3 regions of the Enterobacter hormaechei subsp. xiangfangensis genome follow, and region 3 is predicted to be linked to each of the others. Evidence: predicted binding sites of a transcription regulator. Region 3 holds the regulator's gene; each other region holds the start of a gene.
The links. Region 3 encodes CRP, which controls carbon source genes, mostly activating them, when cyclic AMP is high. Its sites were predicted from a motif close to ATGTGANNNNNNTCACAT; they were not measured.
Positions count from the first base shown of each region.

Region 1: garD (galactarate dehydratase) is a predicted target of CRP. The motif match lies at 1,503-1,520, and genes of this name have one in related genera.
Region 2: epd (erythrose-4-phosphate dehydrogenase) is a predicted target of CRP. The motif match lies at 3,454-3,471, and genes of this name have one in related genera.

Region 1 is NZ_CP017183.1:4,024,433-4,029,193, reverse strand. Features, by position in the region: gene garD (galactarate dehydratase) at 1-1,401, opposite strand, end outside; gene garL (2-dehydro-3-deoxyglucarate aldolase) at 1,769-2,539, shown strand; gene garR (2-hydroxy-3-oxopropionate reductase) at 2,561-3,451, shown strand; gene garK (glycerate 2-kinase) at 3,508-4,653, shown strand; RNA gene rnpB (RNase P RNA component class A) at 4,686-4,761, shown strand, end outside.
Region 2 is NZ_CP017183.1:3,824,386-3,829,146, forward strand. Features, by position in the region: gene fbaA (class II fructose-bisphosphate aldolase) at 1-934, opposite strand, end outside; gene pgk (phosphoglycerate kinase) at 1,027-2,190, opposite strand; gene epd (erythrose-4-phosphate dehydrogenase) at 2,240-3,259, opposite strand; gene BFV63_RS18255 (nucleoside/nucleotide kinase family protein) at 3,553-4,263, opposite strand; gene BFV63_RS18260 (MltR family transcriptional regulator) at 4,260-4,761, opposite strand, start outside.
Region 3 is NZ_CP017183.1:4,231,042-4,235,802, reverse strand. Features, by position in the region: gene argD (bifunctional acetylornithine/succinyldiaminopimelate transaminase) at 1-931, shown strand, start outside; gene BFV63_RS20320 (YccS/YhfK family putative transporter) at 928-3,015, opposite strand; gene crp (cAMP-activated global transcriptional regulator CRP) at 3,073-3,705, opposite strand; gene BFV63_RS20310 (OsmC family protein) at 4,016-4,420, shown strand; gene BFV63_RS20305 (phosphoribulokinase) at 4,487-4,761, opposite strand, start outside.

The sequences.
Region 1 (4,761 bases), 210 kb from region 3:
TAAGTCATACCAGCGGTTTGCCAGCTCGGTGCGGGTCGCCATTTTGATCACCGGTACCGCCATCAGGCCGTACGGCGTGCCGCGCCCGGTGGTAAAGACCTGTACCGTAATGCCGGAAGCCACCTGCTGGGTGCCGCAAACGAAATCACTGGCAGGCGTTGCCGCGTAAATCAGGCCGCGTTTGGTTGGTCGCTGGCCAGGGGAGAGCACTTCCACAATCGCGCTCTGGCCGGATTTGGCAATCGACCCGAGGGCCTTTTCCACCACGTTCGCGAGGCCGCCTTTCTTGTTACCCGGAGACGGGTTGGCGCTGCGGTCAGTTTTGCCCATGTCGAGATAGTTATCGTACCAGGCCATTTCCTCCAGCAGGCGTTTGCCCACCTCTTCGTTGACGGCGCGCGGCGTGAGCAGGTGGATAGCATCACGTACTTCGGTGACTTCGGAGAACATCACCGTGGCGCCGCAGCGCACGAACAGATCGGAGGCATAACCTACCGCCGGGTTAGCGGTGACGCCGGAAAACGCATCGCTGCCGCCACACTGTGTCCCAACGACCAGTTCAGAGGCCGGGCAGGTTTCACGCTGGCGTTTGTTCAACTTCTCCAGATGGCGCTCTGCCACCTGTAAAATGTCGTCGACCATCGATCTGAAGCCGACATGGTGTTCATCCTGAAGACGCACAACACTGGCATCGTCAACCGGAATGGCTTTCACATCCTCAGTACCCTGCAACAGGCGTTCTGGCTGCAATTTTTCACAGCCGAGACCAATCACCATTACCTCACCGCCAAAGTTTGGGTTAAGGGCGATATTGTGAATCGTACGGATCGGCACGACCGCTGCCGGCGCGTTGATCGCCACGCCGCAGCCGTACAGGTGGTTAAGACCCACCACGCCGTCAACGTTGGGGTATTTCGGCAACAGATCGCGCTCAATAATTTTCACAACGTAATCCACTACGCCCGCCACGCAATGCACGCTGGTGGTGATGCCAAGCAGGTTTTTGGTTCCCACGCTGCCATCCGCATTGCGGTAACCTTCGAAGGTATAACCCTCCAGCGGAGGCAACGGCTCAGGGACGCGGGTAGCCAGCGGCAACGTCTCCAGCGGCGGGGCGGTGGGCAGCTCAACCAGCGACTCCTCAATCCAGCTACCCTGCGGGATAGCGCGCACCGCATAGCCGATGACTTCGCCGTAGCGCACGATTTCACCGTGAGCCGGGATATCGACCAGTGCGACTTTATGCCCCTGCGGAATGTGCTCAATCAGCTCCAGGCCATCCGGAAAGCGGGTGCCAGCTTTTAAGCCATTGTCGTTGACAATAATCGCCACGTTATCAGTATCGTGCACTTTTATATAGAACGCCGTCGGCGACGCCTGTCGAATTTCAATATCGGCCATTGTTCACTCTTCTCCAGCAAAATATCTGATACTAAATATAGCCAGATGGTTAATCGTTCCTTATTGAGGAAATAAAGAATGTCAGGAGAGGAAAAGTGAGAATGTGATCGCGATCGCTCCCGAAACACTAATCGTTGATTCTGTGCATCAGCGCCCACTGCATTGGGCAAATGCTCAAAATAGCGTGTTACTCCCGCTGGATAATTGAGCATTGAGACAATGTGCTGCCGGGTGGTGACGATTATACTGAATGACGATTTTATAACGCCAAAATTCAGTCAGGAAAATAAATATAACGCTGACGCTGAGTCGGAATAAATAAGAAAAGTTACTGGCTAAAACTGCGGAATTAAAAAAGGTATAAGTAATGAGTAACGACATCTTCCCGAATAAATTTAAAGCGGCCCTCGCGGCGCACCAGATTCAGATTGGCTGCTGGTCTGCGCTGGCCAACCCCATCAGCACCGAAGTGCTGGGCCTGGCCGGGTTCGACTGGCTGGTGCTGGACGGCGAACATGCGCCAAACGATATCAACACGTTTATTCCGCAGCTGATGGCGCTGAAAGGCAGCCACAGCGCGCCGGTGGTGCGTGTGCCCACCAACGAGCCGGTGATCATCAAGCGTCTGCTGGATATCGGCTTCTACAACTTCCTGATCCCGTTTGTTGAAACGGAAGAAGAAGCGGTGCTGGCCGTGGCGGCGACCCGCTATCCACCGGAAGGGATCCGCGGCGTGTCCGTCTCGCACCGCGCCAACATGTTTGGCACCGTGCCGGACTATTTCGCCCAGTCCAACAAGAACATCACCATTCTGGTTCAGATCGAGAGCCAGCAGGGGGTCGATAACGTCGACGCTATTGCCGCGACGGAGGGCGTCGACGGCATTTTCGTCGGCCCGAGCGATCTGGCGGCCGCCTTTGGTCATCTGGGTAACGCCAGCCATCCGGATGTGCAGCGCGCAATTCAGCACATTTTTGCCCGTGCCAAAGCGCACGGTAAACCGTGCGGCATTCTGGCGCCAGTGGAAGCCGATGCCCGCCGTTACCTGGAATGGGGCGCAACGTTTGTTGCCGTCGGCAGCGACCTCGGCGTATTCCGCGCCGCCACGCAGAAATTAGCGGACGCTTTTAAAAAATAACCATCATTGAGGAAACAGATTATGACGCTGAAAGTGGGTTTTATTGGCCTGGGTATCATGGGCAAACCAATGAGCAAAAACCTCATCAAAGCAGGTTACTCACTGGTGGTTTTAGATCGTAATTCAGACGCGGTGGCAGAGGTGATTGCGGCTGGCGCAGAAACGGCGACAACCGCAAAAGCAATTGCTGAGCAGTGCGACGTGATTATCACCATGCTGCCAAACTCACCGCACGTGAAAGAGGTGGCGCTGGGTGAGAACGGCATTATCGACGGCGCGAAGCCGGGTCTGGTGGTGATCGACATGAGTTCTATCGCACCGCTGGCAAGCCGCGAAATCAGCGAGGCGCTGAAAGCGAAGGGCGTGGAGATGCTGGATGCGCCGGTCAGCGGCGGCGAACCGAAAGCCATCGACGGCACCCTGTCGGTGATGGTGGGGGGCGATAAAGCCGTGTTTGACAAATACTACGACCTGATGAAAGCCATGGCCGGCTCCGTTGTGCACACCGGTGAAATTGGCGCAGGCAACGTCACCAAGCTGGCAAACCAGGTGATTGTGGCGTTGAACATCGCGGCTATGTCGGAGGCGCTAACGCTGGCCACCAAAGCGGGCGTTAATCCGGATCTGGTCTATCAGGCCATTCGCGGTGGTCTGGCGGGCAGTACCGTGCTGGATGCCAAGGCGCCGATGGTGATGGATCGTAACTTCAGGCCGGGCTTCCGCATCGATCTTCACATTAAGGATCTGGCGAATGCGCTGGATACCTCCCACGGCGTGGGGGCGCAGCTGCCGCTGACTGCCGCCGTCATGGAGATGATGCAGGCGCTGCGTGCGGATGGTCTGGGCACCGCCGATCACAGCGCGTTAGCGTGCTATTACGAAAAGCTGGCGAAGGTTGAAATTGCTCGCTAATGACGTCCTGCCCGGTGGCGTTACGCTTACCGGGCCTACGGCTCAGGCATACAACTATGAAAATCGTAATCGCGCCAGACTCTTATAAAGAAAGCCTGTCTGCCACTGAGGTGGCGCAGGCGATAGAAAAAGGATTTCGGGAAATTTTCCCCGACGCTCATTACGTGTCTGTTCCCGTTGCTGACGGCGGAGAAGGTACGGTTGAAGCGATGATCGCTGCGACGCATGGCACCTGGCAGCAGGCTGTCGTCACCGGCCCGTTAGGGGAAAAGGTGAAGGCCTGCTGGGGGATCTCGGGCGATGGTACCACCGCGTTTATCGAGATGGCCGCCGCCAGCGGCCTGGTGCTTGTTCCTCCCGCGCAGCGTAACCCGCTGGTCACGACGTCGCGCGGGACGGGGGAGCTGATCCTCCGCGCGCTGGATAAAGGCGCGCGCAACATCATTATCGGTATCGGCGGGAGCGCAACCAACGATGGGGGCGCAGGCATGATGCAGGCGCTGGGCGCGAAGTTTACGGATGCGAACGGGACGGAGATCGGCTACGGCGGCGGCAGCCTGATGGCGCTTAACCGGATTGATATTTCGGATCTCGATCCGCGTCTTCAGGGGTGCGCAATCCGTGTCGCCTGTGACGTGACGAATCCGCTGGTCGGTGAAAGCGGCGCGTCGCGTATCTTTGGACCGCAAAAAGGCGCCACGGAGGAGATGATCCTCGAACTCGACGCCAGTCTTAGCCACTATGCCGAAGTGATCAAAAAAACGCTGCGCATTGACGTCAACCGGGTTCCAGGGGCTGGCGCCGCGGGCGGCATGGGCGCGGCGCTGATGGCCTTCCTGGGCGCTGAGCTGAAAAGCGGCATTGAGATTGTCACTCAGGCGCTCAATCTTGAAGAACATATTCACGACTGCACGTGGGTGCTGACGGGGGAAGGGCGCATCGACAGCCAGAGCATAAATGGCAAAGTGCCCGTCGGCGTGGCGAGCGTCGCCAAAAAATACCATAAGCCGGTGATCGGGATTGCCGGAAGTCTGACGCAGGATGTGGGTGTGGTGCATCAGTACGGCATCGATGCGGTGTTCAGCGTACTGACCCGCATCGGCTCACTGGAAGAGGCGTTCCAGGGCGCGTATGACAACATTTACCGCGCCTCGCGGAATATCGCGGCCACATTGCAGGTAGGCATGCGTAGCCAGGGGTGACAGCGACGCGCAAACCCTCTATACTGCGCGCCGAAGCTGACCAGACAGTCGCCGCTTCGTCGTCGTCCCTTTCGGGGGAGACGGGCGGAGGGGAGGAAAGTCCGGGCT
Region 2 (4,761 bases), 410 kb from region 3:
GCAGGTAAGCTTCGTTGGTTTTGTAGTATTGCAGGATACCGTCCCAGGTTGCCCATTGGGTGTCGGTATCGATATTCATTTTCACTACGCCGTAGCTTACGGAATCTTTGATTTCCTGAGCAGAAGAACCGGAACCGCCGTGGAAGACGAAGTTCAGGCTGTTGTGCGGCAGGTTGTGTTTTTTGGACACGTATTCCTGAGAATCACGCAGGATGGTCGGGGTCAGAACCACGTTACCTGGTTTGTATACGCCGTGTACGTTACCGAAGGACGCTGCGATAGTGAAGCGTGGGCTGATTTTGCTCAGCTCGGTGTAAGCGTAATCAACGTCTTCTGGCTGAGTGTACAGTGCAGAAGCGTCCATGTGGCTGTTGTCCACACCGTCTTCTTCACCGCCGGTGCAACCCAGTTCGATTTCCAGGGTCATGCCCATTTTGGACATACGCGCCAGGTACTTAGAGCAGATCTCGATGTTTTCTTCCAGAGACTCTTCGGACAGGTCGATCATGTGAGAAGAGAACAGTGGCTTACCGGTTGCTGCGAAGTGTTTTTCACCTGCGTCCAGCAGACCGTCGATCCATGGCAGCAGTTTTTTCGCGCAGTGGTCAGTGTGCAGGATAACCGGAACACCGTAGTGCTCAGCCATCTGGTGAACGTGATATGCGCCAGAGATAGCGCCCAGGATTGCAGCACCCTGAGGAATGTCAGTTTTCACGCCTTTACCTGCGATGAACGCAGCGCCGCCGTTAGAGAACTGAACGATAACTGGAGCTTTAACTTTAGCAGCAGTTTCCAGTACGGCGTTGATGGAGTCGGTACCCACGCAGTTAACTGCTGGCAGAGCGAAGTTGTTTTCTTTAGCTACCTGGAACACTTTCTGTACGTCATCACCAGTGATAACGCCAGGTTTTACGAAATCAAAAATTTTAGACATGTTGCTTAGTCCTGTATCTTCGGCCGTTAGAAATGGTGCGAGCTCTGATAAGCGCGCTGAAAATTGGGCAGGTTTCCCTGCCCCTGAATGGCTTACTTCTTAGCGCGCTCTTCGAGCATTGCTACTGCTGGCAGAACTTTGCCTTCCACGAATTCGAGGAATGCGCCGCCACCAGTGGAGATGTAGGAGATCTTGTCAGCGATACCGAACAGGTCGATTGCTGCCAGGGTGTCACCACCGCCTGCGATAGAGAACGCTTCGCTGTCTGCGATTGCGTTAGCCACGATCTCAGTCCCTTTGCGGAAGTTCGGGAATTCGAACACGCCGACAGGACCGTTCCACAGGATAGTTTTTGCGTTTTTCAGGATTTCAGCCAGTTTCTGTGCAGAAACGTCGCCCAGGTCCAGAATCTGCTCTTCATCTTTGATGTCGTTAACAGATTTCAGGGTTGCGGTAGCAGTTTCAGAGAACTCGGTTGCCACGCGAACGTCAGTTGGAACCGGGATATCACAGGTACCCAGCAGACGTTTGGCTTCGTCAACCAGATCCGCTTCGTACAGGGATTTACCCACGTTGTGGCCTTGCGCAGCAACGAAGGTGTTCGCGATACCACCGCCAACGATCAGCTGGTCAGCGATTTTGGACAGAGAATCCAGTACGGTCAGTTTGGTAGAAACTTTAGAACCACCAACGATAGCGACCATTGGACGAGCAGGTTCTTTCAGTGCTTTACCCAGCGCTTCCAGTTCGTCAGCCAGCAGCGGACCTGCACAGGCGACGTCTGCGAATTTACCGATACCGTGGGTAGATGCCTGCGCACGGTGAGCCGTACCGAATGCATCCATCACGAATACGTCGCACAGCGCAGCGTATTTTTTGGACAGGGTTTCGTCGTCTTTCTTTTCGCCTTTGTTGAAGCGAACGTTTTCCAGAACAACCAGCTCACCTTCGGCAACTTCCACGCCGTCCAGGTAATCTTTCACCAGGCGAACCGGGCTGGACAGTTTGTCTTTCAGGTAATTAACAACCGGCAGCAGAGAGAACTCTTCGTTGTACTCGCCTTCAGTTGGACGGCCCAGGTGGGAGGTGACCATCACTTTAGCGCCCTGCTTCAGAGCCAGTTCAATGGTTGGCAGAGATGCACGGATACGCGCGTCGCTGGTCACTTTGCCATCTTTAACCGGTACGTTCAGATCGGCACGGATGAAAACGCGTTTACCTGCCAGATCCAGATCGGTCATCTTAATTACAGACATGGTGAATCCTCTCGTTGATTCTTAAAGTTTTGCAAGCGCAAGGTGCGCTCTACCTGAAACCTTTCGCGGCCATGGCTAACGTGGTGTCGAGCATTCGGTTAGCAAAGCCCCATTCGTTATCACACCAGACCAGCGTCTTGATGAGGTGCGCACCACTGACTCGCGTCTGCGTGCCATCCACGATGGCGCTATGCGGGTCGTGGTTAAAATCTACTGAGACCAACGGTAATTCCGTATAGTCAACTATACCATGAAATGCTCCCTGTGCCGCTTTTTGCAGCAACAGGTTGACTTCACAGGCTTTTACCGGTTTTTTCACCGTCACGCTAAGATCGATTGCGGTGACGTTTATCGTCGGAACGCGCACGGCAATCGCTTCAAAACGGTCGTTAAACTGCGGGAAAATACGGGTGATCCCGGCAGCCAGTTTCGTATCCACCGGAATGATTGACTGGCTCGCCGCGCGAGTGCGTCGTAAATCCGGATGGTAGGCGTCGATTACCTGCTGATCGTGCATGGCGGAGTGAATCGTGGTCACGGTGCCGGATTCAATGCCATAAGCATCGTCTAACAGTTTAATGACCGGAATAATGCAGTTGGTGGTGCAGGAGGCGTTGGAGACAATGCGGTGTTCAGCGTGCAGCTCGTGCTGGTTAACACCAAACACGACGGTGGCGTCGAGGTCGTTACTGCCGGGATGGGAGAACAGCACTTTTTTCGCGCCAGCATTCAGATGCGCTTCGCCATGTTCACGGTTACCGTACACGCCGGTACAGTCCAGCACCACATCCACACCCAGTTCGCGCCAGGGCAGCCCTTCAATACTGTTCTCATGCAGCACGCGGATGGCATCGTCACCGACGAACAGCTGTTCCCTTTCCTGGCGAACATCCCAGGCAAAGCGACCGTGGCTGGTGTCATATTTCAACAAATGTGCCATGCCCGCAGCATCCGCCAGTTCATTGATTGCCACCACGGTGATTTCCGCACGACGCCCGGATTCATATAAAGCACGAACCACGTTGCGCCCGATGCGACCGAAGCCATTAATCGCTACGCGTACGGTCATAGATCTCCTGCAAAGCTATCCCTGAGTTTGAGGTGGCTGAAAGAGTAATCCAGCGACGCCCGAAGGGGAATCCTTGCTGTCACAAACTGCGATTGATTGGTCAATTGTCGAACATTTAATCGACTGAAACGCTTCAGCAAGAATAAGCGAATCGGGGAATAAAAGGAATCTCTGTCCAGATTAAGAGCGATTTTATCTGATCTCCATCACATTTTTCCGGAATAATCCCTTTCCATCCCGCCACGTAAAAACGCGGCGGGTCGACCGGTGTCCCCACTGAAAGCTGCGGAGGCTCAGACGAGTCGGTATTCGCCATTTGCCGACATCATCAGTTCCACCTTGGCAGGACGGCTGTGACGCAAAACACGCTCCACGTTTGGCCCGTCGGTGCGCGCATAAAACGCGTCGGCGTCGGCCTGAGAGAGTCCGCCGGCCAGCTTACGTCCCACCAGGCGCGTACGTAACGCTTCGGCGGGGGCGCGAATAAACAATGAAAAATCGCAGTATTCCATCAGCGTTCGCCATCGTTCGTCATCAAGCAGCAGCCAGTTACCCTCAACAATCACGACAGGGGCCGTTACCACGATTGCCTCTTCGACAGGATCGTGCGTTTGTCGGTCATACTGCGGCCAGGTACTGTCGCCCTCTTTTATCTGCCGCAGATGTTGCGCCAGCCTGTCGACATCAAAGGTTTCCGGGGCGCCTTTGTACGCGCGCAGGTTATGCGCTTCCAGCCAGACGTTGTAGTGATGAAATCCATCCATCGGCAACGTCTGGATCGGCGGCATCCCCTCCATCTGACGAGAGAGGAATTCCCAGAAGGCGGTCAGCGTGGATTTGCCCGTCCCGGGCGGCGCGCTGAGAAAAACAATCGTACGTCTGCTGGCGCTGGCGAAATGCCGTTTCGCCAGTTGCCGCAGCAAAGGCTTATGAACATTTTCAATTTCGTCGTCAGGATAATGTGCTTCTACATGTAGCCCGTTAACCGTTAGCCCAATTTTCACGGCGTAAGTTCCTTTAAAATTGTCGTTACCGCCAGGGTGAGCGCCGTCTTGATCATTGCGGTAAAGCGCACCTCAGACCATGCGGCAAAGTCAGCAAATTTCATCGACTCCAGCGCGCTGAATAACGTCGCGTTACGGGTGATGCAATTAACGTTGCTGATAAAATCCCAGGTGATGTCATCGGCAAAGCCAGGGAGGGTATCCTGCTCTTTCAGATACTGATAAAACTGTGAAAAATGCGTAATGTCGGCGTAGAGCCATTTTTCCATTTTCCCCAGCGCATAGATCAGGCGTAACGCCACGTCGATGTCATCAAGCGGCCCACTCCGGGCGAGTAACGGCTTCACTGCATATTCCACGATCTCTTCATCGTTATCGACAAACAGCGACGGCAGAAAACATTTAATGCCCTGGAGCAAAAAAGACTGTGCCGTCGTCATGAATGCGAGGAGGTTATTCTGAGCATCCAGTTGCTCAAGCACGTCGTCTTCTGTCAGC
Region 3 (4,761 bases):
CTTCGCCGAACGCGTGCTGTTTATGAACTCCGGCACCGAAGCCAACGAAACCGCCTTTAAGCTGGCGCGCTACTACGCAACCACGCGTCATAGTCCGTACAAAACCAAAATCATCGCCTTCCATAACGCCTTCCACGGTCGCTCGTTCTTTACCGTTTCCGTGGGCGGCCAGCCGAAGTATTCCGACGGCTTTGGTCCGAAACCTGCGGATATCATCCACGTGCCGTTTAACGATCTGCACGCCGTTAAAGCGGTGATGGACGATCACACCTGTGCCGTGGTGGTCGAGCCCATTCAGGGGGAAGGCGGCGTCACGGCGGCCACTCCGGAATTTCTGCAAGGGCTGCGCGAACTGTGCGACGAGCACCAGGCGCTGCTGGTGTTTGATGAAGTGCAGTGTGGGATGGGTCGTACCGGGGATCTGTTCGCTTATATGCACTACGGCGTAACGCCGGATATTCTGACCAGCGCGAAAGCGCTCGGCGGCGGTTTCCCGGTCAGTGCGGTACTCACTACCCAGGATATCGCTTCCGCATTTCATATGGGCTCACACGGCTCCACCTACGGCGGTAATCCGCTTGCGTGTGCCGTGGCGGGTGCGGCGTTCGATATCATTAATACGCCGGACGTCCTGAATGGCGTGAATGCGAAACGCGATCTGTTTGTGAAACATCTTCAGCAGATTGACGAACAGTTTGATGTCTTCAGCGAAATCCGCGGAATGGGGCTGCTGATTGGCGCCGAGTTGAAGCCTCAGTATAAAGGCCGCGCGCGCGATTTCCTGCACGCCGCCGCGCACGAAGGCGTCATGGTGCTCAATGCCGGGCCGGACGTGATGCGCTTTGCGCCATCGCTTGTGGTGGAAGACAAAGACATCGAAGACGGATTAACCCGTTTTGCCGCGGCAGTCGCGAAGATCGTCAGCGGCTAATACGCGGTTCGTTTTAACCGGCGCGTTAACCAAATCCCGTGATGCGGGCGCTGACGCCATGCCACCGACGAAATGGTGTGCATGGTGTTCAGGTGGCCGAGAACGCGCTGTAAATGCTGCTCAAGGGTGCTCATCGGCCCGTGGGTCAGCGTCTCCGGCGCTTCCAGAATGTTCGAATCACCTGACTCGCCCGGTGCATCATACTCCAGGCGCTGCTGACAGCGCTGCAACGCAATTTCACACGACTGCAAATAGCGCTGCGCCAGATCCGGCGTCAGCATCGTGTGCTCCCGCGCCAGCGTCGTCATGGCATTGATGTGCTCGACGATAAACTGGCTGTGCGTGACCCACAGCTTCATGTCAGCCAGATAGTGCGCGTTAAAGCCCGGCTCCTGCATGGCCTGGTTAAGGGAGTTGAACAGGGCGTTATGCGCCTGGTTGACCTTCATTCGCTCGTAGGCCAGCGGAGAGGGCTGTGGGTCATCGCTCAGGATCAGACGAATGGCCTGCTGGTCAGCTTCCAGCGCGTCGTGGGCGTTCTGCCTCAACAGCCCGCTCTGCCACTGCGGCCACAGCCAGACCATGCCGCCAAAGGCGATCAGGCAGCCAATCAGCGTATCGACCAGACGGGCAATAATAAACTGTTCCCCGTTAAGCGTGAGCAGTTGAAGGGTATACACCGCCGTCACCGTAAAGCCCACCATCGCCCAGCCGTAGTTTTTGCGGATAATCAGATAGCTCACCAGCGTGATTGCCAGCATACCGGCCAGGGTATAGCCCTCCGGCACGTGGAAGTGCAGCGTCACGCCCGCGATAATCAGCCCCGCCATCGTACCGCCCGCCCGATGCAGAATGCGCACCCGCGTGGCGCCATAGCCGTTCTGGGTAACAAACAGTACGGTCATTAAGATCCAGTAGGGTTTCGGCAGGTGCAGGGCCATCCCCATCAGGCTGGCGATGCTCAGCATCACACTGATCCGCGCGGCATTGCGCAGGGCGGAAGATTTCAGTGAAAGATAGCTTTTGAGCGCGGGCAGCAGCGGCAGCCGTTTTTGCTTATCGGCCATCAGGTCTCGCGCATAAAGCGGGCGCTGGGTACGTAACACCCGGGCGATGCGGCTGAAATGCCAGGCAGCAAATTGCCCGACCGGGTTTTCCGCGTGCTGACGCGCAATCTTTTCCAGCGCGCCGAGCTGTTTGTCCATGTTAAAGCGCGTCGGGTAGCGGTGATAGAGGATATCGTCAGCCAGCACCCGCAGGCGGGCCGCGACGGTCTGCGCGTTCCAGCGGATCACCGCTTCTGCATGGCTGCGCTCCACCAGCTTTTGCACCTCTTCCGGATTATGAAGGCTGACGGAGATATGCTCCTGCAAATCCAGCCCGACCTGGAAGATTCGCAGCAGCCGCTTGTATTCATGATTTTTGTTGGCGGCAAGCATGTGCAGCTGCTGATAGCACTGGCTGATCAGATCCACCACTTTTTGCTGGCGCGCCAGTAGCGGCGGCAGGGATTTTTCCGGGTCGGTATGTTGAGTGAGCAGGGTGTATTTTGCTTCGCAGTATTCAGCAAGCTGCACGTAGAGCAGGCTCAGGGATTCGCGCAGCGGCTGTTCCCGCCACAGCCAGAACCAGAACCAGTTAAACAGCCCGTACCACAGCGTGCCGAGGGCGTAGATTAGCAATGGCTCCCACACCGGCATGTTGCCTGCAAGGCTTAAGGTGAAGATGGCGGCAATCAGCGACGCGGGAAGCAGGCGGGCGTGTAGCGAGCTGATTTCGGCGGTGACGCCGAGCGTCATCGCCAGCACGGTCAGGATCAGAGGCAGAGGAATGTCGCGGGCCAGTAAGAGCTGTACGGCAAGGCTACAGCCGGCAAACAGGCAGCCGCCAATAATCAGACGTTTAAAAAAGCGTTTATGCGGCGTATCCAGACCGGCAATGTTGCAGCAGGCGGGCACGAGGGAAAACAGCAGGCCTTGCTGAAGATGTCCGAGGATCAGGCCCACGGCCACGGGAAGACACAACACCAGCGTTTGTCGCAGTGCGTAGTTAACTTCCGGGTGATAGATCAGCCTGCGCCACATGAGGAGTAGAGACAAAAACGGCGTGCCACCCTGCGGCGGCACGCCGTTTGACCGGAATTAACGGGTCCCGTAAACCACGATGGTTTTACCGTGGGCGGAGATCAGGTTCTGATCTTCCAGCATCTTCAGGATACGGCCCACTGTTTCACGGGAGCAGCCGACGATCTGACCGATTTCCTGGCGGGTAATTTTAATTTGCATACCGTCAGGGTGGGTCATGGCGTCTGGCTGTTTCGCCAGGTTCAACAGCGTCTGCGCGATACGACCGGTTACGTCCAGGAAGGCGAGGTTACCCACCTTCTCAGAGGTCACTTGCAGACGGCGTGCCATCTGGGAAGAGAGACGCATCAGGATGTCAGGGTTGACCTGAATCAGCTGACGGAATTTCTTATAAGAAATTTCAGCCACTTCACATGCTGTTTTTGCACGAACCCAGGCGCTACGTTCCTGGCCTTCTTCAAACAGGCCCAGTTCACCGATAAAATCGCCCTGGTTCAGATAAGAAAGGATCATCTCTTTCCCTTCTTCATCTTTGATCAGCACGGCCACCGAGCCTTTAACGATGTAATACAACGTTTCCGCTTTTTCACCCTGGTGAATCAGCGTGCTCTTTGATGGGTACTTATGAATGTGGCAATGAGACAAGAACCATTCGAGAGTCGGGTCTGTTTGCGGTTTGCCAAGCACCATGCGCTGTTATCCTCTGTTATAAGCTGTCACCAGAGTCATAAGATGCATCCGGACTCTGGGGTTGCAATCGAATTCTTACCCATACCTGGGAAGTCGGCTGTCGTAACGTTTCGCAGCCAGTAAAGTTTGATGTCCTCTGCATACATGTGTAACGTCAATGTATTACTGTAGCATCCAGAGTGTTTTAGCATAGCTTTCGCCGCGTGTCTCCTGGTGTCTCGCTTCAGCATGACGCAGGTCGCCTTCCGTTGCGAGAAATGTAACGTACACGTAATCTGTCATAAAAAATGCAACGTTGGAGTGAGTGAATATGCAAGCGCGTGTGAAATGGGTTGAAGGGTTAACGTTCCTGGGCGAGTCTGCTTCCGGGCACCAGGTTTTGATGGATGGCAACTCCGGCGATAAAGCGCCAAGCCCGATGGAGATGGTGCTGATGGCGGCGGGCGGATGCAGCGCGATCGACGTGGTGTCGATCCTGCAAAAAGGCCGTCATGACGTGACCGATTGTGAAGTGAAGCTGACGTCAGAACGTCGCGAAGAGGCGCCACGCCTGTTCACGCATATTAATCTGCACTTTATCGTCACTGGCAAAGAACTGAAGGATGCGGCGGTCTCGCGTGCGGTTGACCTGTCTGCGGAGAAATACTGCTCTGTGGCGTTAATGCTGGAGAAAGCGGTAAAAATCACCCATTCGTATGAAGTGATAGAGGCTTAATTATTGGGGCATCGTGCGTGTTGATGCCCTCACCCTAACCCTCTCCCACGGGGAGAGGGAACATGTTCACGCGATTTGCTTTCCTTCCATCAGCCGCTGCACCAGCGGTGTCATGATAAGTTCCATTGCCAGCCCCATTTTTCCCCCGGGCACCACTAACGTATTCATGTGCGAAATAAACGAACCCTGTAGCATCGCCAGCAGCCAGGGGTAATCAATGCCTTCCAGGTTGCGGAAGTGGATCACCACAAAGCTCTCGTCCAGCGACGGGATGCTTTTTGCAGCGAACGGGTTAGAGGTGTCCACGGTGGGGACGCGCTGGAAGTTAATGTGGGTTCGGG